2 regions of the Streptomyces sp. NPDC002779 genome follow, and region 1 is predicted to be linked to the other one. Evidence: predicted binding sites of a transcription regulator. Region 1 holds the regulator's gene; the other holds the start of a gene.

The links. The regulator HrcA, encoded in region 1, represses chaperone genes, less so after heat shock. The targets are predictions, from matches to a motif close to TTNGCACTCNGNNNNNCNGAGTGCNAA.
Region 2: the regulator HrcA is predicted to act here: its motif matches at 2,161-2,187, upstream of groES (co-chaperone GroES).

Annotation. Positions count from the first base shown of each region.
Region 1 covers NZ_JBIAQC010000002.1:533,778-549,208, reverse strand. The annotation lists gene ACFYW5_RS08070 (adenosine deaminase) at 1-414, opposite strand, end outside; gene ACFYW5_RS08065 (ribonuclease Z) at 435-1,340, opposite strand; gene ACFYW5_RS08060 (histidine triad nucleotide-binding protein) at 1,347-1,700, opposite strand; gene ACFYW5_RS08055 (S41 family peptidase) at 1,785-5,015, opposite strand; gene ACFYW5_RS08050 (hypothetical protein) at 5,070-5,618, opposite strand; gene ACFYW5_RS08045 (hypothetical protein) at 5,730-7,337, shown strand; gene ACFYW5_RS08040 (16S rRNA (uracil(1498)-N(3))-methyltransferase) at 7,366-8,106, opposite strand; gene ACFYW5_RS08035 (nitronate monooxygenase) at 8,103-9,188, opposite strand; gene dnaJ (molecular chaperone DnaJ) at 9,267-10,403, opposite strand; gene hrcA (heat-inducible transcriptional repressor HrcA) at 10,404-11,420, opposite strand; gene ACFYW5_RS08020 (MBL fold metallo-hydrolase) at 11,583-12,308, shown strand; gene ACFYW5_RS08015 (DUF3097 domain-containing protein) at 12,343-13,158, shown strand; gene hemW (radical SAM family heme chaperone HemW) at 13,194-14,426, opposite strand; gene ACFYW5_RS08005 (SpoIIE family protein phosphatase) at 14,455-15,431, opposite strand, start outside.
Region 2 covers NZ_JBIAQC010000001.1:932,445-947,875, reverse strand. The annotation lists gene ACFYW5_RS04235 (methyltransferase domain-containing protein) at 1-431, opposite strand, end outside; gene ACFYW5_RS04230 (polysaccharide deacetylase family protein) at 522-1,445, shown strand; gene ACFYW5_RS04225 (polysaccharide deacetylase family protein) at 1,442-2,137, shown strand; gene groES (co-chaperone GroES) at 2,334-2,642, shown strand; gene groL (chaperonin GroEL) at 2,761-4,389, shown strand; gene ACFYW5_RS04210 (ester cyclase) at 4,443-5,150, opposite strand; gene ACFYW5_RS04205 (SDR family NAD(P)-dependent oxidoreductase) at 5,221-5,994, opposite strand; gene ACFYW5_RS04200 (MOSC domain-containing protein) at 6,083-6,751, opposite strand; gene ACFYW5_RS04195 (LysR family transcriptional regulator) at 6,832-7,767, shown strand; gene ACFYW5_RS04190 (WhiB family transcriptional regulator) at 7,809-8,138, opposite strand; gene ACFYW5_RS04185 (response regulator transcription factor) at 8,520-9,131, shown strand; gene ACFYW5_RS04180 (sigma-70 family RNA polymerase sigma factor) at 9,392-9,979, shown strand; gene guaB (IMP dehydrogenase) at 10,122-11,630, shown strand; gene ACFYW5_RS04170 (GuaB3 family IMP dehydrogenase-related protein) at 11,735-12,859, shown strand; gene ACFYW5_RS04165 (nucleotide sugar dehydrogenase) at 12,922-14,130, opposite strand; gene ACFYW5_RS04160 (glycerol-3-phosphate dehydrogenase/oxidase) at 14,423-15,431, shown strand, end outside.

The DNA of each region.
Region 1 (15,431 bases):
GGCGGACTCGTCGCGCAGGAAGCACAGGATGAGCTGCGTCGAGACGCCGTGGTCGGCCTCGCTGCGGTCCAGCGCGCGGGAGAGCCCCTCGACGACCGTGCCCATGGACAGCCCCCGCGCCAGATGGGCCTGCGGGTCGAAGAAGATCTCCGCGTGCCGCACGCCCTGCGCGGCGGCGCGGGCGAGATAGGCGTGCGCGAGATCCTCGAAGTCCCGCTCGGTGCGCAGCACCGCCATGAGCTCGTAGTACAGGTTCAGGAAGGACTGCAGATCCTCGAACCGGTACGCCTCGCGGAGCGCCTCGGTGTCCGCGTACGGCAGCTCGACAGCGTTGCGGGCGGCCAGCTCGAAAGCCAGCTCGGGCTCCAGGGTGCCTTCGATGTGAAGGTGCAGTTCTGCTTTCGGGAGAGGCATCAAAGCATGGTACGGGCCTCTCACCGACGTTTCGGAACCGGCACCCGTAGCAGATCGTGCGCCACCGTCAACTCCCCCTCGAACCCGGCGGCCCGCGCCTGCCGCTCGAACTCGTCGGGCTCGGAGTAGCGCTGGCTGAAGTGCGTCAGCACCAGATGCCGTACGCCCGCCTCCCGCGCCACGCGGGCCGCCTGGCCCACGGTGAGGTGGCCGTGCTCCACGGCGAGGTCGGTGTCCTCGTCGAGGAAGGTCGACTCGATGACGAGCAGATCGCAGCCGTCGGCGAGCGCGTGCACCCCGTCACACAGCCGGGTGTCCATGACGAACGCGAACCGCTGGCCGCGGCGCACCTCGCTGACGTCGTCGAGCCGCACGTCACCGAGCGCGCCCTCCCGCTGGATCCGCCCCACGTCGGGGCCCTTGATGCCGTGCGCGGCGAGCCGGCCGGGCAGCATGCGGCGGCCGTCGGGCTCGATGAGCCGGTAGCCGTACGACTCGACGGGATGGGAGAGCTTGCGGGCCTCCAGCGTGTAGCCGGGGGTGGTGGCGAGTGTCCCGTCCTCGCTCACGGGTGCCTGGACGATCTCGACGGTCTCCCGGTACGCGGTCGCGTAGCGCAGCCGGTCGAAGAAGCGCTGGCCCGACTTGGGGTAGTGCGCGGTCACCTCGTGCGGGACCTTGTCGAGGTTGATCCGCTGGATGACCCCGGCGAGGCCGAGCGAGTGGTCGCCGTGGAAGTGCGTGACGCAGATCCGGTTCAGGTCATGGGCGGCGACCCCGGCGCGCAGCATCTGGCGCTGCGTGCCCTCGCCGGGATCGAAGAGGATGCCCTCCCCGTCCCAGCGCAGCAGGTAGCCGTTGTGGTTGCGGTGCCTGGTCGGCACCTGGCTCGCGGTGCCGAGGACCACGAGTTCGCGCACGGACATGGCTCGTTACCCGGGGGGCCACTGCATGCCACGGCCGCCGAGGACGTGGGCGTGGACGTGGAAGACGGTCTGGCCGACGCCGGCGCCGGTGTTGAAGACGACGCGGTAGGAGTCGAGCTTCTGCTCGTCGGCCACCTCCTTGGTCTCCCGCAGTACGTCGGCGGCCAGTTCCGGCGCGGCGGCGGCGAGGTCGGCGGCGTTCGCGTGGTGCGCCTTGGGGATCACCAGGACGTGCACCGGGGCCTGGGGGTTGATGTCCTGGAAGGCGACGGTGGTCTCGGTCTCCCGGACGATGGTGGCGGGGATCTGGCCTGCGACGATCTTGCAGAACAGGCAGTCGTCCTGGGGTTCTCCTGGCATTCGGGTTCCTCCGGAGGGTGCGCCCAATGATTCGGGGGCATCGTATCGTCGGCGCGTGCGCGTCTTTTGGGGCCGGTCGTGCCGTTACGTGGGCATCCCCGGCGGAGTGCGTGCCGGACTGCCTTCCAGCGCCTCCAGCGCCATCCGTACCGCCTCGTCCAACTGGGCGTCGCGGCCCGCCGCGTAGTCCTGCGGGCGCTGTACCACCTCCACGTCCGGGTCCACCCCGTGGTTCTCCACCCCCCAGCCGGAACCCTCCAGCCAGATCGCGTACTTCGGCTGGGTGATCAGGGTGCCGTCGACCAGGCGGTAGCGGCTGTCGATGCCGACCACTCCGCCCCACGTGCGGGTGCCCACCACGGGGCCGATGCCCAGGGCCTTGATCGCGGCGTTGACGATGTCGCCGTCCGAGCCGGAGAACTCGTCGGCCACCGCCACCACGGGGCCGCGCGGGGCGTCCTCGGGGTAGCTGGCGGGGCGCATGCCCCGGGGGACGCTCCAGCCGACGATCCGGCGGGCCAGCTTCTCCACGACCAGTTGGGAGGTGTGGCCGCCCCGGTTCTCCCGGATGTCGACGATCAGGCCCTCGCGGGCGACCTCCACCCGCAGGTCCCGGTGGATCTGGGCCCAGCCCGGCGCCTGCATGTCGGGGACGTGGAGGTAGCCGAGGCGGCCGCCGGAGCGCTCGTGGACGTAGGCCCGCCGGTCGGCCACCCAGTCGTGGTAGCGCAGGGGCTCCTCGTCGGCCACGGGGACCACCACCGCGTGCCGCAGCTCGCCGCCGCCCGCCGGGGACACGGTCAGTTCGACGGGCCGGCCCGCCGTGCCCACCAGCAGGGGGCCGGGGCCGGTCACCGGATCGACCGGCACTCCGCCCACCGCGACGATCGCGTCCCCCGCCCGGACCGCCACCCCGGGTGCCGCGAGCGGGGCGCGGGCGTGCGGGTCGGAGGTCTCCGACGGCAGGACGCGGTCGATGCGCCAGGTGCCGTCCGCGCGGCGGGAGATGTCCGCGCCGAGCAGACCCTGGCGGGGTCCGGTGCCGGAGCCGCCGCGCGGGATGACGTAGGCGTGGGAGGTGCCGAGTTCGCCCTGGACCTCGTAGAGCAGGTCGACCAGGTCGTCGTGGGTGGCCAGCCGGTCCAGGACCGGGCGGTAGCGGTCGAGCACCGCCGCCCAGTCCACTCCGCTCATGTCGGGGCGCCAGAAGTGGTCCCGCATGATGCGGCCGGTCTCCTCGTACATCTGCCGCCACTCGGCGGCCGGGTCGATCACCTGCCGCACCCGGCCGAGGTCGACGGTGAGGTGGGAGTCGCCGTCCTCGTCGCCCGAGGCCCGCCGGTCGCTGGGGACGACCTTGAGCCGGCCCTCGGTCCACAGCAGCACCCGCTTGCCGTCGCCGCTGACCTCGAAGTGGTCGGCGTCGGCGGCCAGATGCTCCACGCGCTGCTGGACGAGGTCGTAGCGCTCCAGCTCGGACTTGGGGTCCGGGTCGTCCGGAGCGGCCCGGGACGAGCCGAGTTCGCCGGTGACCGGGTGGCGCAGCCAGAGCAGGCCGTCCCTGGCGGCGCGCAGGTCGGTGTAGCGGGCGGCCTCGACCGGGAACGGCACGATCCGGTCGGCGAGCCCTTCGAGGTCGATCCGGGTGGCCGGGGTGCCCTCGCTGTCCGGTGTCTCGTCCTTGTCGGGCGCGTCGAAGGGGCGTCCGTGCCGCTGCGGTCCGAACGGCGACGGCGTCGTCGCGGCCAGCGTGATCAGGTAGGGGCGGGAACCGGCCACGAAGGCCAGGTCGAAGACGTGCTCGTCGTAGACCGGGTCGAAGGAGCGCGCCGAGAGGAACGCCAGGTGCTTGCCGTCCTGGGTGAACGCGGGCGCGTAGTCCTGGAAGCGCAGCGGTGTGGCCTCGGTGACCGAGAGGTCGGTGGTGTTGGCGAGGCGCAGTTGGCTCAGCGGGCTGGGGCCGGGGTGCGACCAGGCCAGCCAGGCGGAGTCCGGGGAGAAGACGAGCCCGGACACATCGCCGTCCTCGCTGCGGTCGACCTCGCGGACCTCGCCGGTCTCCCGTTCGACGAGGAGCACCCGTCCGTCGTGCGAGGCGACGGCGGCCCGGCTGCCGTCGGGGGCCACCGCGAGGCCCAGGACGCGGCCGAGCCGTCCGGCGGCGAGCCTGCGCGGGGTCGCGCCGGGGGCGAGTCCGGTGGCTGGGGCGAATTCCAGCGCGTCGTCGCCCTCGGCGTCGGTCACCCACACCACCCACTCCTCGCCGTCCACGCGGAAGGTGCGGGGCTTGCGGGCGCGTACGCCGGGTTCGGCGGCGAGCACACGGGCCGGTCCGGAGCGGTGGGTGACCCAGTGGATCGCGCCGCGCACCAGGACGGCGCTGCCGCGCCCGGTGTGGTCGGGGGCCGCGGCGCCGAACCAGCGGGCGGCGCTGACCGGATGCGGGCGGCGATCGGTGCGCTGGCCGCCGAGCCGGATGTCGAGGCGGCGCGGCTCGGCGCCGTCCAGGTCGTCCAGCAGCCAGAGTTCACCGGCCGAGGCGTAGACGACGCGGGTACCGTCACCGGCGGCGTGGCGGGCGTAGAAGCCTCCCCCACTCTCGGCTTCGCTCGACCGGGAGGTGCCCCCATGGGGGGTGTGGCGGCGCAGGTCGGTGCCGTCGGCGAGGGAGGAGTAGAGCGCGCCGACGCCTTCGTGGTCGCTGAGGAAGGCGATGCGGTCACCGGCCCAGACGGGGTGCTCGATGTTCCCGTCCAGGTCCTCGTGCAGCCGGACGAACTCGCCCTGCCCCTCCCGGTCGATCCACAACTTGCCCATCCGGCCGCCCCGGTAGCGCTTCCAGTGGGCCGCCTCGAGACTCATGGTCGCGGACAGCAGCACGGTGTGCGGCCCGAGGGCCACATCCCCGACGACGCCGTACGGCAGGGTCGTCGACGGTCCGCCGTCGAGCGGGACGGCGTGCGCCCAGGTGCGGTCGCGGCTCGCCCGGCCCCGGTTGCTGGTCACGAGGACGTCGCCGTCGGGGGTCCAGCCGCGCACCCGGGTGCGGGCGCCCCAGTGCGTCAGGCGGGTGGAGGGGCCGCCGGCCACGGGGGCGGTGTGCACCTCGGGGGCGCCGTCGCGGCTGGAGGTCCAGGCGACGGTGGCGCCGTCGGGCGAGATGCGCGGCAGCGAGACCGGCATGTTGTCGGCGCTGACCCGCCAGGCCCGGCCGCCGTCCAAGGGGGCGAGCCAGACGTCGTCCTCGGCGGTGAAGGCGACCAACTCGCCGTGCGGATGCGGGTAGCGGAGATAGGCGGCGGCAGGCTGAGTCACCCGATCACCCTACGCACCCGCGTGACCTCGGGTAAGGGGTTTGCGATCACTCCCTCACTTGCCCTCGGGCCAGCACTGCGGATCCTCCTTGCAGTACAGCGTCTTGGTGACGGTCACCGTGACGGTGGGTCCGGGCTGCCCCGGTCCGTCACTGCTGGGCGGGGCCACCGGGGAGGGGGTTCCCTCGCAGTCGCCGAGCCCGTCGACCTCGAACCAGACCTTGCCGGCCACCTTCGCGGTGAGGTGACCGCGCACGCACTTGCCGTCGGTCGCCCGGGTGACGAGACCGTCGACGGTGATGTCCTTGCCGTCCTTGGTCTTGCCGGTGCACTCCACCTCGGCGACGGTCTGTTCGGCCGCGTCCGGAGTCGAACCGCCGCCGTCGTCGCCGTAGGAGGCGGTGCAGGTGAGCCACTGGACCTCCGCCTTCCGGCGCTCCAGTTCCCGGGTCACCGTCTGGTCGGTGGTCCACGCGATGGACGCGGTGCTCAAGCCGCCGCCCTCGCACGCGGCCGTCCCGACGACGGCGAGGACGACCAGTCCGGCCGCACCCGCCACGCGCGCCCCGCGCGGGCGTCCCCAAATCCGCCTCAATGCCCCCATGGAGGGCAGCCTGCCACTGTCCGGTCCGTGGCGGTAGAGCGCATACGGACACTCAGCACTCCCGCACGTCACAATCGAGTACCGACCAACTGCCCCGCTACCGGAGGACCGTTGACACCCCCGCGGATCCGCTCGCCCCGACTCCTGCCGGGACCGCGCGTCCCCGGCGAACCGCAGCAGAGCCCGGAGCCCGCGGCCGACCCGGCCGCCGGACCGCCCGCGCCGCCGCACCGGCGCCGGGTGCGGATGCTCGTCGACGTGGTCGACCAGCCGGACGAAGTGGCCTATGTGACCGCCCTGTTCGAGGAGCGGGGCTGGGCCGTGCGTCCCGCGGAGGGCGAGGAGGCGGCGCTCGCCCCGGCGCACCGGACCACCCTCGTCGTCGAGGTCCGGCTGCACGGGGCCCGCCTGGGCGCGCTGCGCACCGCCACCATGGAGGTCGAACGGCTCACCCGGCAGGCCGAGTTGGGCGCCTGGGCGCGGGACGCGGCGCTGGTCGAGCACGAGCGGCCCGCCCGGACGACGTACTGCCTGCACCGGGCGCTGCCGACGCTCGGGCGGGTGTGGATCTGGCTCGGCGGGGCCGACGAGCAGCGGGCGGTGACCGTCCCGGCGGGGCCGCGGTCCCGGGAGGCGGCCGAGGCCGAACTGGCCGCGCGCGCCCTGGGCGGCCGTCCCTTCGACCCGGCGGCGCACGCCCTGCGGGTGCCGGGCCACTCGGACGCGGACCCGCCGCGCGACGAGACCCCGCACGAGCGCCGGGTCCGCCTGGTGTGGCTGTGGGCGGCGATGGCGGGCCTGCTGCTCGCGATGGTCTGCGGGATGTACGTCGTCTGGGCGGAGGGCGCCTGGAAGCTGCTGGCGGCGCTGCTCAGCCCGGCGGGGGCGCTGCCGCTGGGGCGGACCGCCAAGGAGACGCGGACCCGGGGCCGCGGGGTGCAGTGGGCGGCGGGAATCGCGGGCACCACGGCGCTGGCCGCGTTCGGGGCGCTGGTCGGTCGGGGCAGCAGTCCCGGTCAGCTGTGGGCGGGGCTGCTGCTGCTCGCGCTGGGCCTGTTCACGGGCGCCGGAGTGGTACTGGCCGTCCGCCGTACCTTCTTCACCCGGCACGCGGCCTGGCTGGTGCCGCTGTCGGTGCCGGTGCTGTGGTCGATGGTGGGCTGGCTGGGCGGGCAGATGCACGCGGCGTACCTGGACCGGTTCGACATCCGCGCGGACACGGTGCCGGTGTCCACCCTCGGCCGGTACCTGGCGGCGGCCGAGCCCATGGGACTCGCCCTGGGCAGCGCGGTGTTCTTCGTGGCCGTCATCGGCTGGCTGCGCCACTTCCACCTGGGCCGGGACGGCAGCAACCGTCTCTTCGCCGCGGTCCTGGCCACCCTGCTGGGCGTGGTCGTCGCCCTGACCGCGATCGGCATCGGCACCCGCGACGCGGCGAGCGCGGCGGGCCGGGCCGCGGAGAACGTCGCCCACGACGGCAGGCGCCCGCCCGACTACTTCGGCGTCTACGCCCACTTCGTCTGCGTCCGCCCGGTGGACCCGGCCAAGCCCCTGCCCGTGGACAACGGCCCGGCCCCCACCGACCACCCCGTCCTGTCCTTCGGCACCGCGACCGACTGGATCTGGCTCTGGGACCCGTCCCGCCACGAGGGCCCCCGCCAGGAGTCCTTCGCGGTCCGCAGGGAGGACGTACAACTCCTGCCCGCGACGTACTGCTAGGCCGGTCGGCGGCGGGCCCCCTGAGTGGTCAGCCCCAGCGGCCGGTGCGGGTGAGGAGCAGGGCCGCCGCCGCTGTTCCGGCGGTGGAGGTGCGCAGGACGGTCGGGCCGAGCACGTACGGCCGCGCCCCGGCCTCCTCGAACAGCGCCAACTCCTCCGGCGACACGCCCCCTTCGGGCCCGACGACCAGCACGATCTCGCCCTCCGCGGGCAGTTCGGCGGCGGCCAGCGGCTCGGTCCCGCTCTCATGGAGTACGGCGGCGAAGTCGGCCTTCGCCAGAAGTGCCGCGACCTGCTTGCTCGTTGCCGCGTCCGCGACCTCGGGGAAGCGGACCCGCCGGGACTGCTTGCCGGCCTCCCGCGCGGTGGCCCGCCACTTGCCGAGCGCCTTCGGTCCCCGCTCGCCCTTCCACTGCGTGATGCAGCGGGACGCCGACCACGGCACGATCCCGTCGACCCCGACCTCGGTCATCGTCTCGACGGCCAGCTCACCCCGGTCACCCTTGGGCAGGGCCTGCACGACGGTGATGCGGGGCCGCGGCCGGGGTTCCTCGGCGACCGAGTCCACCCGGACGGTCAGCCGGTCCTTGCCCTCGGTCTCCAGCACCGCGCACTCCGCCCAGCGCCCGGCGCCGTCGGTGAGGACGACGTCCTCGCCGGGGCGCAGCCGTTTCACCGAGACCGCGTGGCGGCCCTCGGGCCCGTCCAGGACGTACCGTCCGCCGGGGGCCGCGTCGAGGCGCTCGACCACGAACACCGGAGCCGTCATCGTCCGGCACCGCCTTCCTGGAAGGCCGACAACGCTGTCCTGGCGGCGGCGAGTTCGGCCGCGAGGACCTCGACCAGCTGCCCGGCGGGCAGTTCCCGTGCCATCCGGTGGCCCTGCCCCGCCCACAGCGCCATGCCCTGCGCGTCGCCCGCCTTGGCGGCGGCCTTGCGCAGCGGCGAGGTGAGGTGGTGGATCTCGGGGTAGGCCGCGGGGGCGTAGGGGCCGTGCTCGCGCAGGAAGCGGTTGACGAGCCCGCGCGCGGGGCGGCCGGAGAACGCCCGCGTCAGCTCCGTACGGACGAACAGGGGGTTGGTCAGCGCCTGCTTGTGGACCGCGTGCGCGCCGGACTCGGGAGTCGCGAGGAACGCGGTGCCGAGCTGGGCGGCGCTCGCGCCCGCGGCGAGCACGGCGGCGATCTGGCTGCCGCGCATGATGCCGCCGGCGGCGACCACGGGGAGGGCGACGGTCTCGCGGATCTGGGCGAGGAGCGACAGCAGGCCGATGCCGGCGCCGTCGGTCTCGGGGTTGTCGCGGTGCGTGCCCTGGTGGCCGCCGGCTTCGACGCCCTGCGCGATCACCGCGTCGGCACCGGCCCGCTCGACGGCGAGGGCCTCCTCGGCGGTGGTGGCGGTGACGAGGGTGAAGGTTCCGGCCCGGCGGAGGGAGTCGAGCACGTCACTGCTCGGCACGCCGAAGTGGAAGGAGACCACCGGCACCGGGTTGTCGAGCAGGACGGCGAGCTTGGCCTCGTAGCCGTCGTCCCGCCCGCTGTCGCGGTCCCCCAGCTCGGTCTCGTACCAGCCGGCCTCTCCGGCGAGCTGATGGGCGTACACGTCGACGGCCGCCGCGTCCGCGTACTCCGGCTGCGGCATGAAGAGGTTCACACCGAACGGGCGGCCGGTGAGCCCCCGCAACTGCTTGATCTCCTGGTACATGCCGTCGGCGGTCTTGTACCCGGCGGCGAGGAACCCCAGCCCGCCGGCCTCGGCCACGGCAGCGGCGAGGGCCGGCACGGAGACGCCGCCCGCCATGGGGGCCTGCACGATCGGAAGGGGAAAAAGATCGGTCAGTGCGGAGGACATGACGGCATGTTGTCACGTCCTCCGAACAACTCCGAATCCACCCGTCCGGACGGCACGGACCGGAGGCGGCACCAGACGTCAGCGGCCGTTGAACGCATCCTTCAACCGCGAGAACAGCCCTTGCTGCCCCGGCTGGAACTGGCCCTGGGGCCGTTCCTCGCCGCGCAGTTTGGCCAGTTCGCGGAGCAGGCGTTCCTGTTCCGGGTCGAGCTTGTTCGGGGTCTGGACCTCGACGTGGACGATCAGGTCGCCCCGGCCGCCGCCGCGCAGATGCGTGACGCCCCGGTCGTGCAGCGGGATCGACTGGCCGGACTGGGTGCCCGGGCGGATGTCGACCTCCTCCAGGCCGTCGAGGGTCTCCAGCGGCACCTTGGTGCCGAGGGACGCCGCCGTCATCGGGATCGTCACCGTGCAGTGCAGATCGTCGCCGCGGCGCTGGAACTGCGCATGCGGCAGCTCGTGGATCTCGACGTAGAGGTCACCGGCCGGTCCGCCGCCCGGGCCCACCTCGCCCTCACCAGCGAGCTGGATCCGCGTGCCGTTGTCGACACCGGCCGGGATCTTGACCGTGAGCGTACGGCGGGACCGCACCCGGCCGTCACCGGCGCACTCCGGGCACGGCGTCGGCACCACGGTGCCGAAGCCCTGGCACTGCGGACACGGCCGCGAGGTCATGACCTGGCCCAGGAAGGACCGCGTCACCTGCGACACCTCACCGCGCCCGCGGCACATGTCGCACGTCTGCGCGGAGGTCCCCGGCGCGGCGCCCTCGCCGCTACAGGTGTTGCAGACGACCGCCGTGTCGACCTGGATGTCCTTCGTCGTGCCGAAGGCGGCCTCGTCGAGCTCGATCTCCAGCCGGATCATGGCGTCCTGGCCCCGGCGGGTGCGCGAGCGCGGCCCGCGCTGCGACGCCGTACCGAAGAACGCGTCCATGATGTCCGAGAAGTTCCCGAAGCCGCCCGCGCCGAAGCCGCCGGCGCCCGCGCCGCCCGCCTGGGACAGCGGGTCGCCGCCGAGGTCGTAGACCTGCTTCTTCTGCGGGTCCGAGAGCACCTCGTAGGCGGCGTTGATCTCCTTGAACCGCTCCTGGGTCTTCGGATCGGGGTTGACGTCCGGGTGCAGCTCGCGGGCGAGCCGCCGGAAGGCCTTCTTGATCTCTTCCTGCGACGCGTCGCGGCGCACGCCGAGAACGGCGTAGTAGTCCGTGGCCACTTACGACTCCGCCAGGATCTGTCCGACGTACCGTGCCACTGCGCGTACCGCTCCCATCGTTCCCGGGTAATCCATGCGGGTCGGTCCGACCACGCCGAGCTTGGCGACTGCCTCGCCGCCCGAACCGTAGCCGACCGAGACCACGGACGTGGAGTTGAGTCCCTCGTAGGCGTTCTCGTGACCGATGCGTACGGTCATGCCCGAATCCCCGGCCTCGCCAAGGAGCTTGAGGAGCACGACCTGCTCCTCCAGTGCCTCCAGGACGGGCCGGATGGTGAGGGGGAAGTCATGTCCGAAGCGGGTGAGATTGGCGGTGCCGCCGATCATCAGCCGCTCCTCGTTCTCCTCGACCAGCGTCTCCAGCAGCGCGGAGAGGACGGCCGAGACCGTGCCGCGGTCCTCCATGTCGAAGCCCTCGGGGAGGTCCTCGACGAGGGTCGGCACATCGGTGAAGCGCCGGCCCGCGATCCGGCTGTTCAGCCGGGCCCGCAGATCGGCCAGGGACGCCTCGCCGAACGGCGCGGGGCAGTCGACCATCCGCTGCTCGACCCGCCCGGTGTCCGTGATCAGCACGAGCATCACGCGCGCGGGGGCGAGCGAGAGCAGCTCGACATGGCGCACGGTGGACCGGGTGAGCGACGGATACTGCACGACGGCGACCTGCCGGGTGAGCTGCGCGAGCAGCCGTACCGTCCTGGCCACCACGTCGTCGAGGTCGACGGCGCCCTCCAGGAAGTTCTGGATGGCCCGCCGCTCGGGCGCGGTCATCGGCTTGACGCCGGCCAGCTTGTCGACGAAGAGCCGGTAGCCCTTGTCGGTCGGGATGCGCCCGGCGCTGGTGTGCGGCTGGGCGATGTAGCCCTCGTCCTCCAGCGCCGCCATGTCATTGCGGACGGTCGCCGGGGAGACGCCGAGGTTGTGCCGCTCGGTCAGGGCCTTCGACCCCACCGGCTCCTCGGTGCCCACATAGTCCTGGACGATGGCGCGCAGCACCTGCAGCCTGCGTTCACTCAGCATCCGCGCACACCTCCAGAAGTCGCACCCCCCAGTCCCCCGGGGCCCCTCGCCTGGCACTCGGTCCGCCCGAGTGCCAGCGTTCCCGGCCCAGTGTACGGCGGTGGGGTACTCCCCGGGCAAGGTCGGTCCTGCTGTGACGGGTCGTACAGCTAGCGTCGCGGTATGACGGTGACTTGGGAAGAGCTGGGATGGGAGCGGGTCGCGGCCGGGGTGGGCCGGTGCCGGCTGCCCGGCTGGGACTGCACGGCGGGCCTGGTCGTCGGAGAGGGTAAGGCGCTGGTGGTCGACGCCGGGTCGAGCCTGGCCGAGGGGGCCCGGCTGCGGATGCGGGCGGAGGCGCTCGCCGGTCACCGTGTGACGCATCTCGCGCTGACGCATCCCCACTTCGACCATGTGCTCGGCGCCGCGGCCTTCGCGGGGGCGGAGGTCTACGGCGCGGTGGGCATCGACTCGGTGTACGGGCCGCACGGCCGGGCGGCGCTGCGCGCGGACGCGGTGCGCCACGGGCTGGACGCGCGCGCGGCCGACGAGGCGGTGGACGTCCTCACGCCGCCCCGGCATCACGTCTCCGGCGAGTGGACCCTCGACCTCGGCCCCGGCCGCCGGGTCCTGCTGGCGAACGTGGGCCCCGGCCACACGGCCCACGACCTGGTGGTCCTGGTCCCCGGCTCCCCGGAGGTCGTCTTCTGCGGCGACCTGGTGGAGGAGTCGGGCGACCCCCAGGCGGGCCCGGACGCCGTGCCGTCGCGGTGGCCGGCGGCGCTGGACCGGCTGCTGGCGCTGGGCGGCGAGGACGCGCTGTACGTGCCCGGTCACGGGGCGGTGGTGGACGCGGCGTTCGTACGGGCGCAGCGGGACGCGCTGGCGGCCCGTTTCGGCGTGTCGTAGGACCTGGTCCGGCGCTTCTCCTATCGTCATCCGAATGCGCCAGTACTCTCCGGACCTGACCCCGCCGTGGAAGAAGCCCAAGCCGGTCCCCGAGGTCGAGGCGGAGCCCGGCCTGGTGGTCGAGGAGCCCGGCACCGGCTTCTGCGGAGCGGTGATCCGCTGCGAGGCGGGCACGGTGACCCTGGAGGACCGCTTCGGCAAGCACCGGGTGTTTCCGCTGGAGCCGCGCGGCTTCCTGCTGGAGGGCAGGGTGGTGACGCTGGTACGCCCGTCCTCGGGCTCCGCGGTACGCCCCACCCGCACCGCCTCCGGCTCGGTCGCCGTGCCCGGGGCACGCGCGCGGGTCGCCCGCGCCGGGCGGATCTACGTCGAGGGCCGCCACGACGCGGAACTGGTGGAGAAGGTCTGGGGCGACGACCTGCGCATCGAGGGCGTGGTGGTGGAGTACCTGGGCGGCGTCGACGACCTGCCGGGGATCGTGGCGGAGTTCGCGCCGGGGCCGGACGCGCGGCTGGGGGTGCTGGTGGACCACCTGGTGCCCGGCACCAAGGAGTGGCGCATCGCACAGCAGGTGACCAGCGATCACGCGCTGGTCGTGGGCCACCCCTACATCGACATCTGGGAGGCGGTGAAGCCGTCGTCCCTGGGCATCCCGGGCTGGCCGCGGGTGCCGCACGGGCAGGACTGGAAGACGGGCGTGTGCCGGGCGCTCGGGTGGCCGTCGGAGAACACGGGCGCGGTGTGGCAGGCGATTCTGGCGCGGGTGACCTCGTACAAGGACCTGGAGCCGGAGCTGCTGGGGAGGGTCGAGGAACTGATCGACTTCGTCACGGACAGCGGCGGGGCCTGACGCCCCGAGGGCGCCGGGACCCGCCTTCGGGGCGATCAGTCCACCAGGTCCCGGACCACCGCGTCCGCCAGCAGCCGTCCCCGGAGCGTCAGTACCGCGCGTCCCTCCTCGTAGGGGCCCTCCTGGAGCAGCCCCTCGGCCCGTGCCCGCCGGGCGGCGGCGAGGCCCGCCTCGTGCAGCAGGGACAGCGGGACGCCCTCACGCAGGCGCAGCTCCAGCAGGATCCGCTCGACGCGGCGGTCCTCCGCCGGGAGCAGTTCCCGCCCGGCGCCCGGGGACCGGCCCGCCGCCAGGGCCGCCGCGTAGGCCCCCGGATGCTTCACGTTCCACCAGCGCACCCCGCCCACGTGCGAGTGCGCACCGGGACCGGCTCCCCACCAGTCGGCGCCGCGCCAGTACAGCTCGTTGTGCCGGCACCGGCCCGCCTCCGAGGCCGCCCAGTTCGAGACCTCGTACCAGTTGAAGCCCGCCGACGACAGCACCGATTCCGCCATCAGGTAACGGTCGGCGTGGACGTCGTCGTCGGTCATCGGGACCTCGCCCCGCCGGATCCGGCGGGCGAGCTGCGTGCCCTCCTCGACGATCAGCGCGTACGCCGAGATGTGGTCGGGGCCGGCGCCGATCGCCGCGTCCAGGGAGGCCCGCCAGTCGTCGTCCGTCTCGCCGGGCGTGCCGTAGATCAGGTCCAGGTTCACCTGCTCGAAGCCCGCCGCGTGGGCCTCCGCCACGCATGCCTCCGGCCGCCCCGGCGTGTGGGTGCGGTCCAGCACCTGCAGCACATGCCGCTTCGCGCTCTGCATGCCGAAGGAGATCCGGTTGAATCCGCCCTCCCGCAGCGCCGACAGGTAGGCCGGGTCCACCGACTCCGGGTTCGCCTCCGTCGTGATCTCGGCGTCCGGCGCGAGGCCGAACTCGTCGCGGATCGCGTGCAGCATCCGGACCAGATCGTCCGCCGCCAGCAGGGTCGGCGTACCGCCGCCCACGAAGACCGTCCGGACCTCGCGGGGGTCGTCGCCGAGGACCTTGCGGGCGAGCCGGATCTCGTCGGTCAGGGTGTCCGCGTAGTTGTCGCGGGACGCCAGCACGCCCCCCGTCCCGCGCAGCTCGGTCGCGGTGTAGGTGTTGAAGTCGCAGTACCCGCAGCGGGTCGCGCAGTAGGGGACGTGCAGATAGAACCCGAGCGGGCGGTCGGCGGCGCCGGCGAGCGCGGCGGCGGGCAGCGCGCCGTCGTCGGGGACCGGCTCGCCGTCGGGGAGTGCGGAAGGCATGCGTTCCATTGTCCAGCACCCCGCGCCCTTACTCGGCCTGGAGCACCAGCAGCGCCAGATCGTCCTCCGGCGGCCGTCCCCCGAAGTCGTGCACGAGCCGCCGGATCCGCTCGGCGATCGACTGCGCGCTGAGCCCGGCGCACCCGGCGAGCGCGGCGGCGAGCCCGTCCCCGTCGTCGAACTGGCGCGATCCGCTGCGCCGCTCCGTCACGCCGTCCGTCACGCACAGCAGGCTGTCCCCGGGCCCCAGCGCGAAGGTCTCACTGGTGTACGTGGCGTCCTCGATGACCCCGAGCAGGGTCTGCGGCTGCGCGACGGTGCGGACGCCCCCGTCGGGCCCGAGCAGTAGCGGTAGCGGATGACCGGCGGAGGCAAGGGTGCAGCGCACGCCCCCGTCGAAGGGGACCAGCTCGCCATAGAGCAAGGACAGGAAGCGGGTCTGCGGGCCGTCGCCCGGTGCCGCCGGGCCGACCAGGGCGCGGGCCCGGGCGTCGGCGGCCTCGGTGGCGTCGTCGAGGAGGAGCTGGTTGAGGCGGTCCAGCACGTCCGGCACCCGGTACCCCTCGCGGGCCAGCAGCCGCAGCCAGGGGCGGGCCAGGCCGATCACCACCGCCGCCTCCGGGCCCTTGCCCTGGACGTCGCCCACGGCGAAGCACCAGCGGCCGGCGCCGGCCGGGAAGACGTCGTAGAAGTCGCCGCTCGGGCCGCCCTTGTCGCAGGGCTCGTAGACGAGGGCGCTGCGCACGCCCGGGATCTCGGCGACCGCGCCGGGCAGCAGCCCGCGCTGGAGGACCGCGCTGATGGTGGCCTGGCGGGCGTACTGCCGGGCCGCCCCGATGGCCAGCGCCACCCGCCGTCCGAGGTCCTCCACCAGCCCGGTGACCTCGTCGGGGAACCCCTCGGGTCCGGACTGCCCGATGACGAGCGTGCCCAGCGGCCGGCCGCCCGCGACCAGGCGGTACGCCAGTGCCGTGCCGGCCGGCTCGTGCTCCCCCAGCGCCTGGC
Region 2 (15,431 bases), on a different contig from region 1:
CCGGCGAGCCCGAGCGCGTCGGCGTTGGCGCGGGCGACGGCCGCCGTCAGGGGGTCCCGGTCCACCGCCAGCACCCGGATCCCGGCCCGGGCCAGCGCGACCGCGTCCCCGCCGATCCCGCAGCACAGGTCCGCGACGGAGGTGACGCCGAGGTCCCGCAGGCGCCCGGCCCGGTACGCGGCCACACTCGCCCGCGTCGACTGCTCGACGCCGTTCGGCGTGAAGAACATCCGCCCCGCGTCCTCGGCGCCGAACTTGGCCTCCGCCCGCTGCCGCAGCCGCGCCTGGCCGAGCGCCGCCGACACCAGGCCGGCGGGGTGGTCCCGGCGCAGCCGGGTGGCGACCGCGAGTTCGTCGGCGGGGGCGGTGCCACGCACCGCGTCGAGGAGGGCGCGGCCCTCGGGGGTGAGGAGGGGAGCGAGGTCGTTCACCGGGTCATTGTGGGCCAGTCGGTGGACGGTGCGCCCGCGGCGGCGGTGTCGGCCGGGTGTCGGAGGGGGTGCCTGGGAGGATCCGACCCCATGCGAGTAGTAGGACAAAATGATAAGAAACGGTCCGTTCGAGGGGCCCGGATCCGCGGCGGAATCGCCGTGCTCGCCGTCGCCGCCATCGCCTCCGGCTGCACCCAGGGCGCCGCGTCCCGCCCGGCCCCCGGCCAGCAGCCCCTCCTGGCACCGCCCGCCCGCGCCCTGGACTCCTACGCCACCAAGCTGCGCGCCACCGCCGCGGCCCGGGCCGCCGCCGCGAAGCGCTGGGGCCTGGCCAAGGTCCCGCTGACAGCCCCCGCCCCGCCCGCGAAGAAGCCGAGGATCACCACCCGCAAGGGCTTCGAGGTCGACGGGCACACCGAACGCGACCTCCCGCCGGTCTTCACCACCGTCCCCACCGAGCAGAAGATCGTCTTCCTCACCATCGACGACGGCGCCGAGAAGGACCCGGCGTTCCTGCGGATGATGACCGAGCTGCGGATCCCGTACACCGCCTTCCTCAGCGACTACCTGGTCAAGGAGGACTACGCCTACTTCAAGCGGATGCGCGACCGAGGGGTCGGCCTGCACAACCACACCCTCCATCACCCCTTCATGCCCGGCCTGTCCTACGCCCGCCAGAAGCGCGAGATCTGCGGCATGCAGGACGTGATCGAGAAGCGCTACGGCACCCGGCCCGACCTCTTCCGGCCGCCCTTCGGCAACTACAACGCCGCCACCCTGCGCGCCGCCAAGGCGTGCGGCATCACGCACGTGCCCCTGTGGAACGAGGAGGTCTTCGTCGACCGCTGGGAGTACCGCGAGTGGGACCGGGACATCCACCCCGGCGACATCGTGCTCAGCCACTTCCGGGGCAAGGAGCACTGGAAGGGCACCATGCCCGACATGATCCGCCGGTTCCTCGACAGGATCACCGCCGAGGGGTACGCGGTGGCCCGTCTCGAGGACTACCTGTGAGGCCCCGGGGCCCGCTGGCCGGGGCGGTGGCGGCCGTCCTCCTGACGGGCTGCGCCCAGGCCGCGGGCCCCTCGGACCGGCCGGCCCCGGGGCCGCCCGGGGCCTTTGCGCCGCTGGTCGTGCGGCACGTCGCCACCGACGACCGGGTCGTCTTCCTCACCTACGACGACGGCGCCGAGCAGGACCCCCGCTTCGTCGACCTGGTCCGTGCGCGGCGGCTCCCGGTCGCCATGTTCCTCACGGACAGCGTGGTCGGCCCGGGCTACGGCCACTTCGCGCGGCTGCAGTCGGTGGGCGCGTCGATCCAGAACCACACCCTCGACCACCGGGCCCTGCGCGGCCTGCCGTACGCCGGACAGCGCGCCGAGATCTGCGGCCAGCAGGACAAGCTGCGCGCCCGCTTCGGCATCCGCCCCCGCCTCTTCCGCCCCCCGCACGGCACGTACGACACGACCACGCTCCGGGCGGCGGCCGGCTGCGGGATCTCGGCGGTGGTGCTGTGGCGGGCGGCGATGGGCGGCGACGGCCGGCTGACCTACACCGGGGGCCCCCACCGCCTGCGCCCCGGCGACATCGTCTCGCTGCCCTCGGACGACCCGACGGGGGTGCCGCTGGTGGAGCGGACACGGCGGCTGCTGGGGGAGATCCGGGAGCGGGGACTGAGGGTCGGCAGGCTCGAGAACTACCTGTGACGCGCCGCGCCGAGCCGTCGGCATTAGCAGTCCGCTTGACCGAGTGCTAATCACGGTCATAGGCTCAGGTCTGGCACTCCCCACTGGAGAGTGCCAACTACGCGACGGGCAGGTCCGGCACCCGCGACGACGGATCCACCTGGTCGCCACCTCAGACAGTTAACCCCGTGAGATCTCCGAAGGGGGAGGTCGGATCGTGACGACCACCAGCTCCAAGGTTGCCATCAAGCCGCTCGAGGACCGCATTGTGGTCCAGCCGCTCGACGCCGAGCAGACCACCGCCTCTGGCCTGGTCATCCCGGACACCGCCAAGGAGAAGCCCCAGGAGGGCGTCGTCCTTGCCGTGGGCCCGGGCCGCTTCGAGAACGGCGACCGTCTGCCGCTCGACGTCAAGACCGGCGACATCGTGCTGTACAGCAAGTACGGCGGCACCGAGGTGAAGTACAACGGCGAGGAGTACCTCGTCCTCTCGGCTCGCGACGTGCTCGCGATCATCGAGAAGTAACCACAACCTCAAAGTTTTTCGAGCTGCGCCCCTGGCCCCCGCGACCACATAAGAAGCCGGGCGCCCGGGGCGCAGTTTCTTTTTGAGAACCCACCGATCCGAGAGGGCTCCCGCTGTCATGGCGAAGATCCTGAAGTTCGACGAGGACGCCCGTCGCGCCCTCGAGCGCGGCGTCAACAAGCTGGCCGACACGGTCAAGGTGACGATCGGCCCCAAGGGCCGCAACGTCGTCATCGACAAGAAGTTCGGCGCCCCCACCATCACCAACGACGGCGTCACCATCGCCCGCGAGGTCGAGCTCGACGACCCGTACGAGAACCTCGGCGCCCAGCTGGTGAAGGAGGTGGCGACCAAGACCAACGACATCGCGGGTGACGGTACGACCACCGCCACCGTGCTGGCCCAGGCGCTCGTCCGCGAGGGCCTGAAGAACGTCGCCGCGGGTGCCTCCCCGGCGCTGCTGAAGAAGGGCATCGACGCGGCCGTCGCCGCCGTGTCCGAGGAGCTCCTCGCCACCGCGCGCCCGATCGACGAGAAGTCCGACATCGCCGCCGTCGCCGGTCTGTCCGCCCAGGACAGCCAGGTCGGCGAGCTCATCGCCGAGGCGATGGACAAGGTCGGCAAGGACGGTGTCATCACCGTCGAGGAGTCCAACACCTTCGGTCTGGAGCTGGACTTCACCGAGGGCATGGCCTTCGACAAGGGCTACCTGTCGCCGTACTTCGTGACGGACCAGGAGCGCATGGAGGCCGTCCTGGAGGACCCCTACATCCTCATCAACCAGGGCAAGATCTCCTCCATCCAGGACCTGCTGCCGCTGCTGGAGAAGGTCATCCAGTCGGGTGCCTCCAAGCCGCTGCTGATCATCGCCGAGGATGTCGAGGGCGAGGCCCTGTCGACCCTGGTCGTGAACAAGATCCGCGGCACCTTCAACGCGGTCGCGGTCAAGGCCCCCGGCTTCGGTGACCGCCGCAAGGCGATGCTGCAGGACCTCGCGGTCCTCACCGGCGCCACGGTCATCTCCGAGGAGGTCGGCCTCAAGCTCGACCAGGCCGACCTGGACGTGCTGGGCTCCGCCCGCCGTGTCACGGTCACCAAGGACGACACGACCGTCGTCGACGGCGCCGGCAACACCGAGGACGTCGCGGGCCGCGTCAACCAGATCAAGGCCGAGATCGAGAACACCGACTCCGACTGGGACCGCGAGAAGCTCCAGGAGCGCCTCGCGAAGCTGGCCGGCGGCGTGTGCGTGATCAAGGTCGGCGCCGCCACCGAGGTGGAGCTGAAGGAGAAGAAGCACCGTCTGGAGGACGCCATCTCCGCGACCCGCGCCGCGGTCGAGGAGGGCATCGTCTCCGGTGGTGGCTCCGCTCTGGTGCACGCCGCCAAGGTGCTCGAGGGCGGCCTCGGCAAGACCGGCGACGAGGCCACCGGTGTCGCCGTGGTCCGCCGCGCGGTCGTCGAGCCGCTGCGCTGGATCGCCGAGAACGCCGGCCTGGAGGGTTACGTCATCACCGCCAAGGTCGCCGAGCTCGACAAGGGCCAGGGCTTCAACGCCGCCACCGGCGAGTACGGCGACCTGGTCAAGGCCGGCGTCATCGACCCGGTGAAGGTCACCCGCTCCGCCCTGGAGAACGCCGCCTCCATCGCCTCCCTCCTCCTCACGACCGAGACCCTGGTCGTCGAGAAGAAGGAAGAGGAGGAGCCGGCCGCCGGTCACGGCCACAGCCACGGCCACTCCCACTGACGTACGTCAGCACTGAGGCCCGGCACCCCAGGGGTGCCGGGCCTTCGCGTTGCCTACCGCTCCAGCCCCTCCAGCGCGCCCAGCTGCTCCATCAGCCCCAGCCGGTCGTACTGCCACCAGCCCTCGGCGATCTTCCCCTCCGGGGTGCACCGGTGGATGGTGCACCCGGTCATGGACACCTGCCGTCCGGTGGCCCGGATGCCCATGAAGTCGCCCGTGTGCCGGCCGTCGATGGCCCAGCGGGTGCACACCAGGTCGCCCTGGGCCAGCTGGTCCTCGATCGTGAACGTGAAGTCGAAGCCGTCGCGCCACATCCGCACCTCGCGCCGCATCGCGTCGATGCCGATCGTGTCCTGCGGGTTGGCGGGATCGTGGTCGTGATAGTCCTCGACGAGCACGTCATTCAGCGTCGGGGCATCGCCCTTCCCGGCTATCTCCTCGAAGAACCGCCGCACGGTCGCCTCGGCCAGCTGGTCGTCCCGCACGACGTCCAGATCGGTGAACGTCGGCGTCTCGTCGCAGAGGGCGACCATGTCCTCGAAGATCCGGCCGGTCTCCGGGAGACTCGAATTCCGCATCGCCTCCTCGTACGACGGGAACTCCACGATCTCGATGAAGTGCGACGCGTCGGACCGGTCCTTGCCGATCACGCTGTGCGTCGCGGTCCGCTTCCCCTTGGTCTGCTCGACCCACGTGTCCATCAGCCGGTTCATCTCGTCGAACCGGCTTGTTCTGCAGTCGATGAGCTGTACGAACGTCATGGCGTCGCCTCCGTCCCCCGAGGGTCCGGTCGAACACCTCCATTGTCCCCGCTCGGCCGGACTCGCGCCCCTACTGCGGCCCGTACTTGCGCCCCGTCCGGGAGCTGAGCCCGCCGAGCATCCCGCGCGGCACCACCTTCGTGACGCCCATCAGCACCTTGTACCGGGGGTCGGGGATCGACACCGTCTTGCCCCGCGCCAGATCGTCCAGGGCGGACGCGACCAGCTTGTCGGCGTCCAGCCACATCCAGCGGGGGATGTTGTCCGTGCCCATCCCGGCCCGCTCATGGAACTCGGTGCGCACGAAGCCCGGGCACAGCGCCATCAGCCGCACGCCGCTGCCGGCCAGGTCGCGCGCCGCGCCCTGGGTGAACTGCACGACCCACGCCTTGGAGGCACCGTAGGTCCCGCGCGGCACGAAGGCGGCGACCGAGGCGACGTTCACCACCCCGCCCCGGCCCCGCTCGCGCATCGCCTCGGCCGCCGCGGACGTCAGCCGCAGCACCGCCTCGCAGTGCACCTTGAGCATCTTCAGCTCGTCGGCCATGGAGACGTCGAGATAGCGGCCCTTGTTGCCGAAACCGGCGTTGTTGATCAGCAGGTCGACGGGGTTCCTGCGGTCGGCGAGCCGGGCGGCCACCGCCTCGATGCCCTCGTCCGTCGCCAGGTCCGCGGTCAGGACCTCCGCCTCGATGCCGTGCCGGTCGTGCAGCTCAGTCGCCTGCTCGCGCAGCCGCTTGGTGTCCCGTGCGACGAGGACGAGGTTGTGTCCGTCGGCGGCCAGCCGCCGTGCGAAGGCGGCGCCGATGCCCGCGGTCGATCCCGTGATGAGAGCCGTTGTCATGACGCAAGATTAGTGACCCGGACCGGGCGAATCCGCTCCCTGCCCGGCTCCTTTCCAGGACCTGCCCACCTCGCCGCCGGACGTCACGTCAGACGCCGTACCGCGACACGTACTTGCGCGCCGCCGCCAGCGACTCCGGGTGCAGCGCCTCGCCCGCCGGCAGCAGCCGCGGCAGCAGCTCCCGCTGTGTGGTGACCGCCCGGAACTGCAGCGCCACCGTCACCTCGTGGTCCGGCCGGTGCAGGATCTCGATCGCGTCGCCCGCCCGCACCTCACCCGGCTCGATCACCCGCAGATACGCCCCCGGCGCCCCCTTCGCCGTGAACCGCTTCACCCACCGCTGCTCACCCAGGTGGCCCTGGAAGGTACGGCAGGGGATGCGCCCGCACGTCACCTCCAGCACCAGCTCCGGGCCGACCCGCCAGCGCTCCCCGATCAGGGCGCCGGACACGTCCAGGCCGCTGGTCGTGAAGTTCTCGCCGAAGGCACCGCTCGCCAGCGAACGCCCCAGTTCGCGCTCCCACTCGTCCAGGTCCTCACGCGCCATCGCGTACACGGCCTGGTCGTCCCCGCCGTGATGCCGCGTGTCGCATATGTCGTCCCCGGCCAGCCCGCTCGCCCCGGTCCCCTTCGGCCCCGGCGCCGCCACCCGCACCGGCGCGTCGGTCGGCCGCTTGTCGATCGCGGTCACACCCTCGGGGTGGTCCGTGTAGGGCACCGCCGTCCGGCGGCCCAGATTCACAGAGAGAAGCTTCATGGCGGCACGGTAGGCGAAGCAGGGTCAAAGCTTCAGCGCATTTAGGAGCGCCTGATCAAAGCCTCGCTTATCCTTGTGGGGTGATCGAGGCCCGACATCTGCGCGTACTGCGCGCCGTCGCCACCACCGGCTCCTTCTCCGCGGCGGGGCGCGAACTGGGCTGCACCCAGCCCGCCGTCAGCCAGCAGATGAAGGCGCTGGAGGCGTCCGTCGGCACCCCCCTGCTGATCCGCAGCGGCCGCGAGATGCGGCTGACCCAGGCGGGCGAGGCCCTCGTCCGGCACGCGGTCGGCATCCTCGCCGGACTCACCGCCGCCGAGGAGGAGGTCGCCGCCATCGCGGGCCTGCGCGCCGGCCGGGTCCGTCTGGTCTCCTTCCCCAGCGGCAGCTCCACCCTCGTCCCCACCGCCCTCGCCGCCCTGCGCGCCGCGCACCCCGGCACCCGGGTCTCCCTGGAGGAGGCCGAGCCGCCGAGGTCCGTGGAACTGCTCCGCGAGGGCGACTGCGACCTGGCCCTCGCCTTCCGCTACGAGGGCGCGGCCCAGGAGGGCGAATGGGACGACCTCGTGGTCCGGCCCCTGCTCACCGACCGCCTGGTCGCCCTGGTCCCGGAGCGGCACCGGCTCGCGCGGGCGCGGTCCGTGGCGATCGGCGACCTCGCCGCCGAGCCCTGGATCGCCGGATGCCCGCGCTGCCGCGGTCAGTTGGTCGAGGTGTGCGAGGGCGCCGGCTTCACCCCGCGCATCGACTTCGCCACCGACGACTATCCGGCGGTGGTCGGCCTGGTCGGCGCGGGCCTGGGCGTGGCGGTCCTGCCCCAGTTGGCGGTGGAGTCGGTACGCCCGCGCGGTGCACGCACGGTGACACTGGAACCGGCGGTGCGCCGGGAGATCGTCGCCCTCACCCTGCCCGACCTCGCCCAGGTGCCGGCGGTGACGGCGACGCTGGAGCAGCTGGCGCGGGCGGCGAACCGTCAAGTGCGGGACACGAACAGCGAGTCGGGGCGCACGAAGTAAGGGCACGCCTGCGCGTGCCCCAGCTGTGAAGAAACGTTCCTTCAGTTGTTCGAGGCGGTGTGCCCGCCGCCGGTCGACGCCGACACCAGCCGGTGGCGCGCCCGCCCCATGAGCTCCTCGCGCTCGTCCTCGGTCAAGCCGCCCCATACGCCGTACGGTTCGCGCACCGCCAGCGCGTGCGCCGCGCACTGGGCACGGACGGGGCATCTCATACAGACCTCTTTGGCCGAGTTCTCACGAGCACTCCGGGCCGCACCGCGTTCGCCCTCCGGATGGAAGAAGAGCGAACTGTCGACCCCGCGGCAGGCAGCCAGGAGCTGCCAGTCCCACAGGTCCGCGTTCGGTCCGGGAAGGCGGGAGAAATCTGCCATTGCGTGACCCCTTGTAGCCGTTCTGGGCGGATACGGTGTCTACGACCGTACATCTATGATCTAAGTAGATGAAAATATGACTCATTGCGAATCTAGCCTCAGACACCAGGAAATGGGAAGAAAAAGGTCTGAATGGGGCATGGCTTGTGATGAAAGCTTGAGGGTCTGCCGTGCATGTCTGCACCGTGTCCGACCCCTCACGTAGAGTGCCGAAGACGGCGCACGGCCCCGTAACTCTTTCGAGTGACCGTCGTTGAGAGTGCGGATGCGGTTGAAACAACAAGCGCTCGGGCAGGCGTCCGAGACGGTCGACCGCACAGGTGACGATTTCGTACCAGCCTGGAGGCTCAAGGTGACGTGCATCAGCTGCGGAGGGCGGCCATGACATCCGTCCTCGTCTGCGACGACTCCCCGCTTGCCCGAGAGGCACTCCGCCGCGCGGTCGCGACCGTGCCCGGTGTGGAGCGTGTGACGACGGCGGCCAACGGCGAGGAAGTCCTCCGCCGCTGGGGCGCCGACCGCTCGGACCTGATTCTGATGGACGTACGCATGCCCGGTCTGGGCGGCGTCGAGACCGTGCGGCGGCTGCTGTCCGCCGACCCCGGGGCGCGCATCATCATGCTCACCGTCGCCGAGGACCTGGACGGCGTGGCCCTCGCGGTCGCCGCCGGCGCGCGGGGTTATCTGCACAAGGACGCCTCGCGCGCCGAGCTGCGCGCGACGGTGACCCAGGCGCTGGCCGACCCGACCTGGCGGCTCGCCCCGCGTCGGCTGCGCTCCGCGGAGATGGGCGCCGCGCCCACGCTCACCGCGCGGGAGATCCAGGTGCTGGAGGGCATGAGCCACGGCCGGTCCAATGCCGAGATCGGGCGTGAGCTGTTCCTCTCCGAGGACACCGTCAAGACGCACGCCCGGCGCTTGTTCAAGAAGCTCGGTGCCTCTGACCGGGCGCACGCTGTGGCGCTCGGGTTCCGATGGGGCCTGGTTCGCTGAGAACTCGGTCGTGCTCGCCCTCGCCTCGGTGCAGGTCGGCTGTGGCTGGTCGCGCAGTTCCCCGCGCCCCGTTTGGGGCGCGGGTGCTCGTTTCGTCGCGGATGCCGCATCCTTGAGTTGTGGAGTCTCTCGGGGACAAGTCGGTCGAGCGGAAGGGGAGGGCGCAGGAGATGAGTTCCGGCGCACCTGCTCATAACGCTTCGGTGCACAACATGGGACGCGGTGCCGCGGACCGCGGCGCCGCAGGGCACCATGGACCGATGCGCGACGACGAGGCGGCCACTGCCGCAGGGGCGATCGGTGCACTCGTCCATCGCGCTGTCGACGGGGACGAGCAGGCCACGCATGACCTGCTCGCCCATGTCCACCCCCTCGCCCTGCGCTACTGCCGCACCCGGCTGTCCCGGCTGCCCGGAGACGCCCGGCACTTCGTGGAGGACCTCGCGCAGGAGGTCTGCGTGGCCGTCCTGCTCGCGCTGCCGCGCTACCGGGACACCGGCCGCCCCTTCGAGGCGTTCGTCTTCGCCATCGCCGCGCACAAGGTCGCCGACCTGCAGCGGGCGGCCATGCGCCACCCCGGATCGACCGCGGTCCCCTCCGACGAGATGCCGGAGCGCCCCGACGACTCCCTCGGCCCCGAGGAGCGCGCCCTGCTCAGCAGCGACGCCGAATGGGCCAAGAAACTCATGGCCAACCTGCCCGAGAACCAGCGTGAGCTGCTGCTGCTGCGGATCGCGGTGGGGCTGACCGCGGAGGAGACGGGCCAGATGTTGGGAATGTCACCCGGAGCGGTGCGGGTGGCCCAGCACCGGGCCCTGAGCAGGCTGCGGGCGCTGGCGGAGCAGTAATCCGCCCTTTCTTGAACAGGCGTCCCCTCGATTCCGTACGAACATACGAAGCCCGAGGTCGGTCAGGACCGTGGAATTTGCTAGCCGTGCTTCCCGTTAGCATGGACATCCGCACCGATCAAGGCCATTTGGGGAAGGTGTCATGACTGCCAACGTCGACGGAGTGCCCGCCAAATTCGCGACACTCGGGCTGACCTACGACGATGTGCTGCTGCTGCCGGGCGCGTCCGACATGGCGCCCGACGACATCGACACCGCCTCGTACGTCTCCAAGAACGTCCGGGTCAACATCCCGCTGCTGTCCGCCGCCATGGACAAGGTCACCGAGTCGCGCATGGCGATCGCGATGGCCCGCCAGGGCGGCGTCGGCGTACTGCACCGCAATCTCTCCATCGAGGACCAGGCCAACCAGGTCGACCTGGTGAAGCGCTCCGAGTCCGGCATGGTGGCCGACCCCATCACCGTGCACCCGGACGCTACGCTCGCCGAGGCCGACGCGCTGTGCGCCAAGTTCCGCATCAGCGGTGTGCCGGTCACCGACGGGGAGAAGAAGCTCCTCGGCATCGTCACCAACCGTGACATGGCCTTCGAGACGGACCGCTCCCGCCGGGTCCGCGAGGTCATGACCCCGATGCCGCTGGTCACCGGCAAGGTCGGCATCTCCGGCGTGGAGGCCATGGAGCTGCTGCGCAAGCACAAGATCGAGAAGCTGCCGCTGGTCGACGACGCGGGCGTCCTCAAGGGCCTGATCACGGTCAAGGACTTCGTCAAGGCGGAGAAGTACCCGAACGCCGCCAAGGACGCCGAGGGCCGCCTGCTGGTCGGCGCCGCGGTCGGCGTGGCCGGGGACGCCTTCGAGCGCGCCCAGGCCCTCGTCGAGGCCGGTGTCGACTTCATCGTCGTGGACACCGCGCACGGCCACTCCCGGCTGGTCGGCGACATGGTCGCCAAGATCAAGTCGAACTCCGCCGGCGTCGACGTCATCGGCGGCAACATCGCCACCCGGGACGGCGCCCAGGCGCTGATCGACGCCGGTGTGGACGGCATCAAGGTCGGCGTCGGCCCCGGCTCGATCTGCACCACCCGGGTCGTCGCCGGCATCGGTGTCCCGCAGGTCACCGCCATCTACGAGGCGTCCCTCGCCGCCAAGGAGGCCGGGATCCCGGTCATCGGCGACGGCGGCCTGCAGTACTCGGGCGACATCGCCAAGGCCCTGGTCGCGGGCGCCGACACGGTGATGCTCGGCTCGCTGCTCGCGGGCTGCGAGGAGTCGCCGGGCGAGCTGATGTTCATCAACGGCAAGCAGTTCAAGTCGTACCGCGGCATGGGCTCGCTCGGGGCCATGCAGTCCCGCGGCGACCGCAAGTCGTTCTCCAAGGACCGGTACTTCCAGGAGGGCGTCGCCTCCGACGAGCAGCTCGTGCCCGAGGGTATCGAGGGCCAGGTGCCCTACCGCGGTCCGCTCTCCTCGGTCGTCCACCAGCTGGTCGGCGGCCTGCGCCAGTCGATGTTCTACGTCGGCGGCCGTACGGTCCCCGAGCTCCAGGCGGGCGGCCAGTTCGTCCGGATCACCTCGGCGGGGCTCAAGGAGAGCCACCCGCACGACATCCAGATGACGGTCGAGGCGCCGAACTACAGCCGTAACAAGTAGGCGCGAGCCTCTTCCAGGGCGGCCCCGGAGCACCGGGGCCGCCCTCGCCGTGCCCGTCGGCGATACTGGAAGACGCTGAAACGCATCAGGGAAAGGCCACAGACGTGACTGAGATCGAGATCGGGCGCGGCAAGCGCGGCCGCAGGGCGTACGCCTTCGACGACATCGCCGTCGTCCCGAGCCGTCGTACGCGGGACCCGAAGGAGGTCTCGATCGCCTGGCAGATCGACGCCTACCGCTTCGAGCTGCCGTTCCTGGCCGCCCCCATGGACTCGGTCGTCTCACCGGCCACCGCGATCCGCATCGGTGAGCTCGGCGGCCTCGGCGTGCTGAACCTCGAGGGCCTGTGGACGCGCCACGAGGACCCGCAGCCGCTGCTCGACGAGATCACCGAGCTGCCCGACGAGGCCGCGACCCGCCGCCTCCAGGAGATCTACGCGGCTCCCATCAAGGAGGAGCTGATCGGCGCGCGCATCAAGGAGGTGCGCGACTCGGGCGTGGTCACCGCGGCGGCGCTCTCCCCGCAGCGCACGGCGCAGTTCTCCAAGGCCGTGGTGGACGCGGGCGTGGATCTCTTCGTCATCCGCGGTACGACGGTCTCCGCGGAGCACGTATCGGGCTCGCACGAGCCGCTGAACCTGAAGCAGTTCATCTACGAGCTCGACGTCCCGGTGATCGTCGGCGGCTGCGCCACGTACACCGCGGCCCTGCACCTGATGCGCACCGGTGCGGCGGGCGTCCTGGTCGGCTTCGGCGGCGGCGCGGCGCACACCACGCGCAACGTCCTCGGCATCCAGGTCCCGATGGCCACCGCGGTCGCCGACGTGGCCGCGGCCCGCCGCGACTACATGGACGAGTCCGGCGGCCGGTACGTCCACGTCATCGCGGACGGCGGCGTGGGCTGGTCCGGCGACATCCCGAAGGCGATCGCCTGCGGCGCGGACGCGGTGATGATGGGCTCCCCGCTGGCCCGGGCCACCGACGCGCCCGGCCGCGGCCACCACTGGGGCATGGAGGCCGTGAACGAGGAGCTGCCGCGCGGCAAGAAGGTCGACCTCGGCACGGTCGGCACCATCGAGGAGGTCCTGACGGGCCCGTCGCACACCCCCGACGGCTCGATGAACCTCTTCGGCGCGCTGCGCCGGGCCATGGCCACGACCGGGTACAGCGAGCTGAAGGAATTCCAGCGGGTCGAGGTCACGGTGGCCGACTCGCAGCACAAGCGGTAGGTCGTACGGTGTCCGAAGGGCCGGTCATCCCGAGGGGTGACCGGCCCTTCCCATGACCTTCTTCACAGCCGGTGCGCCGCCCCCGTGGGCGTGGCCCCCCGGGTGTCGAGCAGCAGCTGTGCCTTCACCGACAGGCCCTGGAGGTCGTACGTCCGGTGCTGCTGGAGCAGGATGGTCAGGTCCGCGTCGGCCGCTGCCTCGTAGAGGGAGTCCGCGCGCGGGACCGGGCGGTCCAGGACGTTCCAGGAGGGGATGTGCGGGTCGTGGTAGCTGACGGAGGCGCCGAGGCTCATCAGGCGGACGGCGATCTCCTCGGCCGGGGTGGACTGCTGGTCGGCGAGGTCCGCCTTGTAGGTGACCCCGAGCAGCAGGACGCGGGCCCCGCGCGCCGATTTGCCGTGCTCGTTGAGGAGGGTGGCCGCGCGCTGGATGACGTAGCGCGGCATCTGGCTGTTGACCTGCTGGGCCAGTTCGACCATGCGCAGGGTGCGGCCGGTGTGGCCGGTCAGGTCCTGGGGGACGGCGTGGCCGCCGACGCCCGGGCCGGGGCGGAAGGAGTGGAAGCCGAAGGGCTTGGTCTCCGCGCAGCGGATGACGTCCCACAGGTCGACGCCCATGTCGTGGCAGAGGGCGGCCATCTCGTTGACGAGGGCGATGTTGACGTGCCGGAAGTTGGTCTCCAGCAGCTGCACCGTCTCCGCTTCTCGCGGGCCACGCGCGCGTACCACCTTGTCGGTGAGGCGTGCGTAGAAGGCCGCCGCCGACTCGGTGCACGCGGGAGTCAGGCCGCCGATCACCTTCGGTGTGTTGGCGGGGGTGAAGTCGCGGTTGCCGGGATCCACTCGGCTGGGGGAGTAGGCCAGGTGGAAGTCGCGGCCCGCGCGGAGCCCCGAGCCCTCCTCCAGCAGCGGGCGCAGGACGTCCTCGGTGGTGCCCGGGGGCACCGGTGACTCCAGGATCACCGTGGTGTGCGGGCGCATGCGCCCGGCCAGCGTGCGGGCGGCCGTCTCGACCTGGGTGAGGTCCAGGCCGCCGTCCGCCCCGCGCGGGGTGGGCGCGCAGATGACGGCGGTGCGCACCCGGCCCAGTTCGGCCGGGCTGGTGGCGTGCCGGAAGCCCGCCGCGAGCATGCGGCGCACCTCCGCGGGGCTGAGCGAGCCGGGTTCGGGCCCGGTGCGGTAACCGAGCGTGGAGATGCCGACGGCCACGGCGGCCTGGGCCAGGGGCAGGCCGTACGGGCCGAGTCCGATGACGGCGAGATCTGCGGGCATGGCGTGGGCCGTCCTTCCCAGTAACCGAAGCGGGACAGGTGCGCAAGCCCTGTGGACAGGACGGGCGAGCGCAATGTCAGACTAGGAGTAAATATGACCGAAATACGGGATTGATCCTGTGTGTCTTCCCGGCGGGCGGGCAACACCCGGCGGACAGATCCGTGAAGGTTGTCCACAGGCTGGGGGCGACTGGTGGCTGAAGTCGGGCAAGCCGGTCAGACTTTGGGCATGGGGGACAGGACCGGGCTTCGCCCACCGGTGCGGCCGGGACGACCTACAGCGGGAGGCAGCGGTGAGGACAGCGACACTGGGGCCGGCGCAACGCGCCGAGTCGCTCGCGGCAATGGCCGAGCGCGAACTGGATCTGCTGGTCGTGGGCGCCGGAGTGGTCGGCGCGGGCACCGCGCTCGACGCGGCGACCCGGGGCCTGTCCACCGGACTGGTCGAGGCGCGTGACTGGGCGTCGGGCACGTCGAGCAGGTCCAGCAAGCTGATCCACGGCGGCCTGCGCTATCTGGAGATGCTCGACTTCACGCTCGTGCGCGAGGCGCTCAAGGAGCGCGGCCTGCTGCTGGAGCGGCTCGCCCCGCACCTGGTGAAGCCGGTGCCGTTCCTGTACCCCCTTCAGCACCAGGGCTGGGAGCGGCTGTACGCCGGTTCCGGCGTCGCCCTCTACGACGCCATGTCGATGGCCCGCGGCCACGGCCGGGGCCTGCCCATGCACCGTCACCTGAGCCGCCGTCACGCCCTGCGGGTGGCGCCCGCCTTGAAGAAGGACGCGCTGGTCGGCGCCCTGCAGTACTACGACGCCCAGATGGACGACGCCCGGTACGTCGCCACCCTGGTCCGCACCGCCGCCGCGTACGGCGCCCAGGTGGCCAACCGCGCGCGGGTGACCGGATTCCTGCGCGAGGGCGAGCGGGTGGTCGGCGCCCGGGTGCAGGACGTCGAGGCCGGCGGGGAGTACGAGGTCCGCGCCAAGCAGATCGTCAACGCCACCGGTGTGTGGACCGACGACACCCAGGCCATGGTGGGGGAGCGGGGGCAGTTCCATGTGCGCGCCTCCAAGGGCATCCACCTGGTCGTGCCCAAGGACCGCATCCACTCCGGGACCGGTCTCATCCTGCGGACCGAGAAGTCCGTGCTGTTCGTCATCCCCTGGGGGCGGCACTGGATCATCGGCACCACGGACACCGACTGGGACCTCGACAAGGCGCACCCGGCCGCGTCCAGCGCCGACATCGACTATCTGCTGGAGCATGTGAACTCCGTGCTCGCCGTGCCGCTCACCCGGGACGACG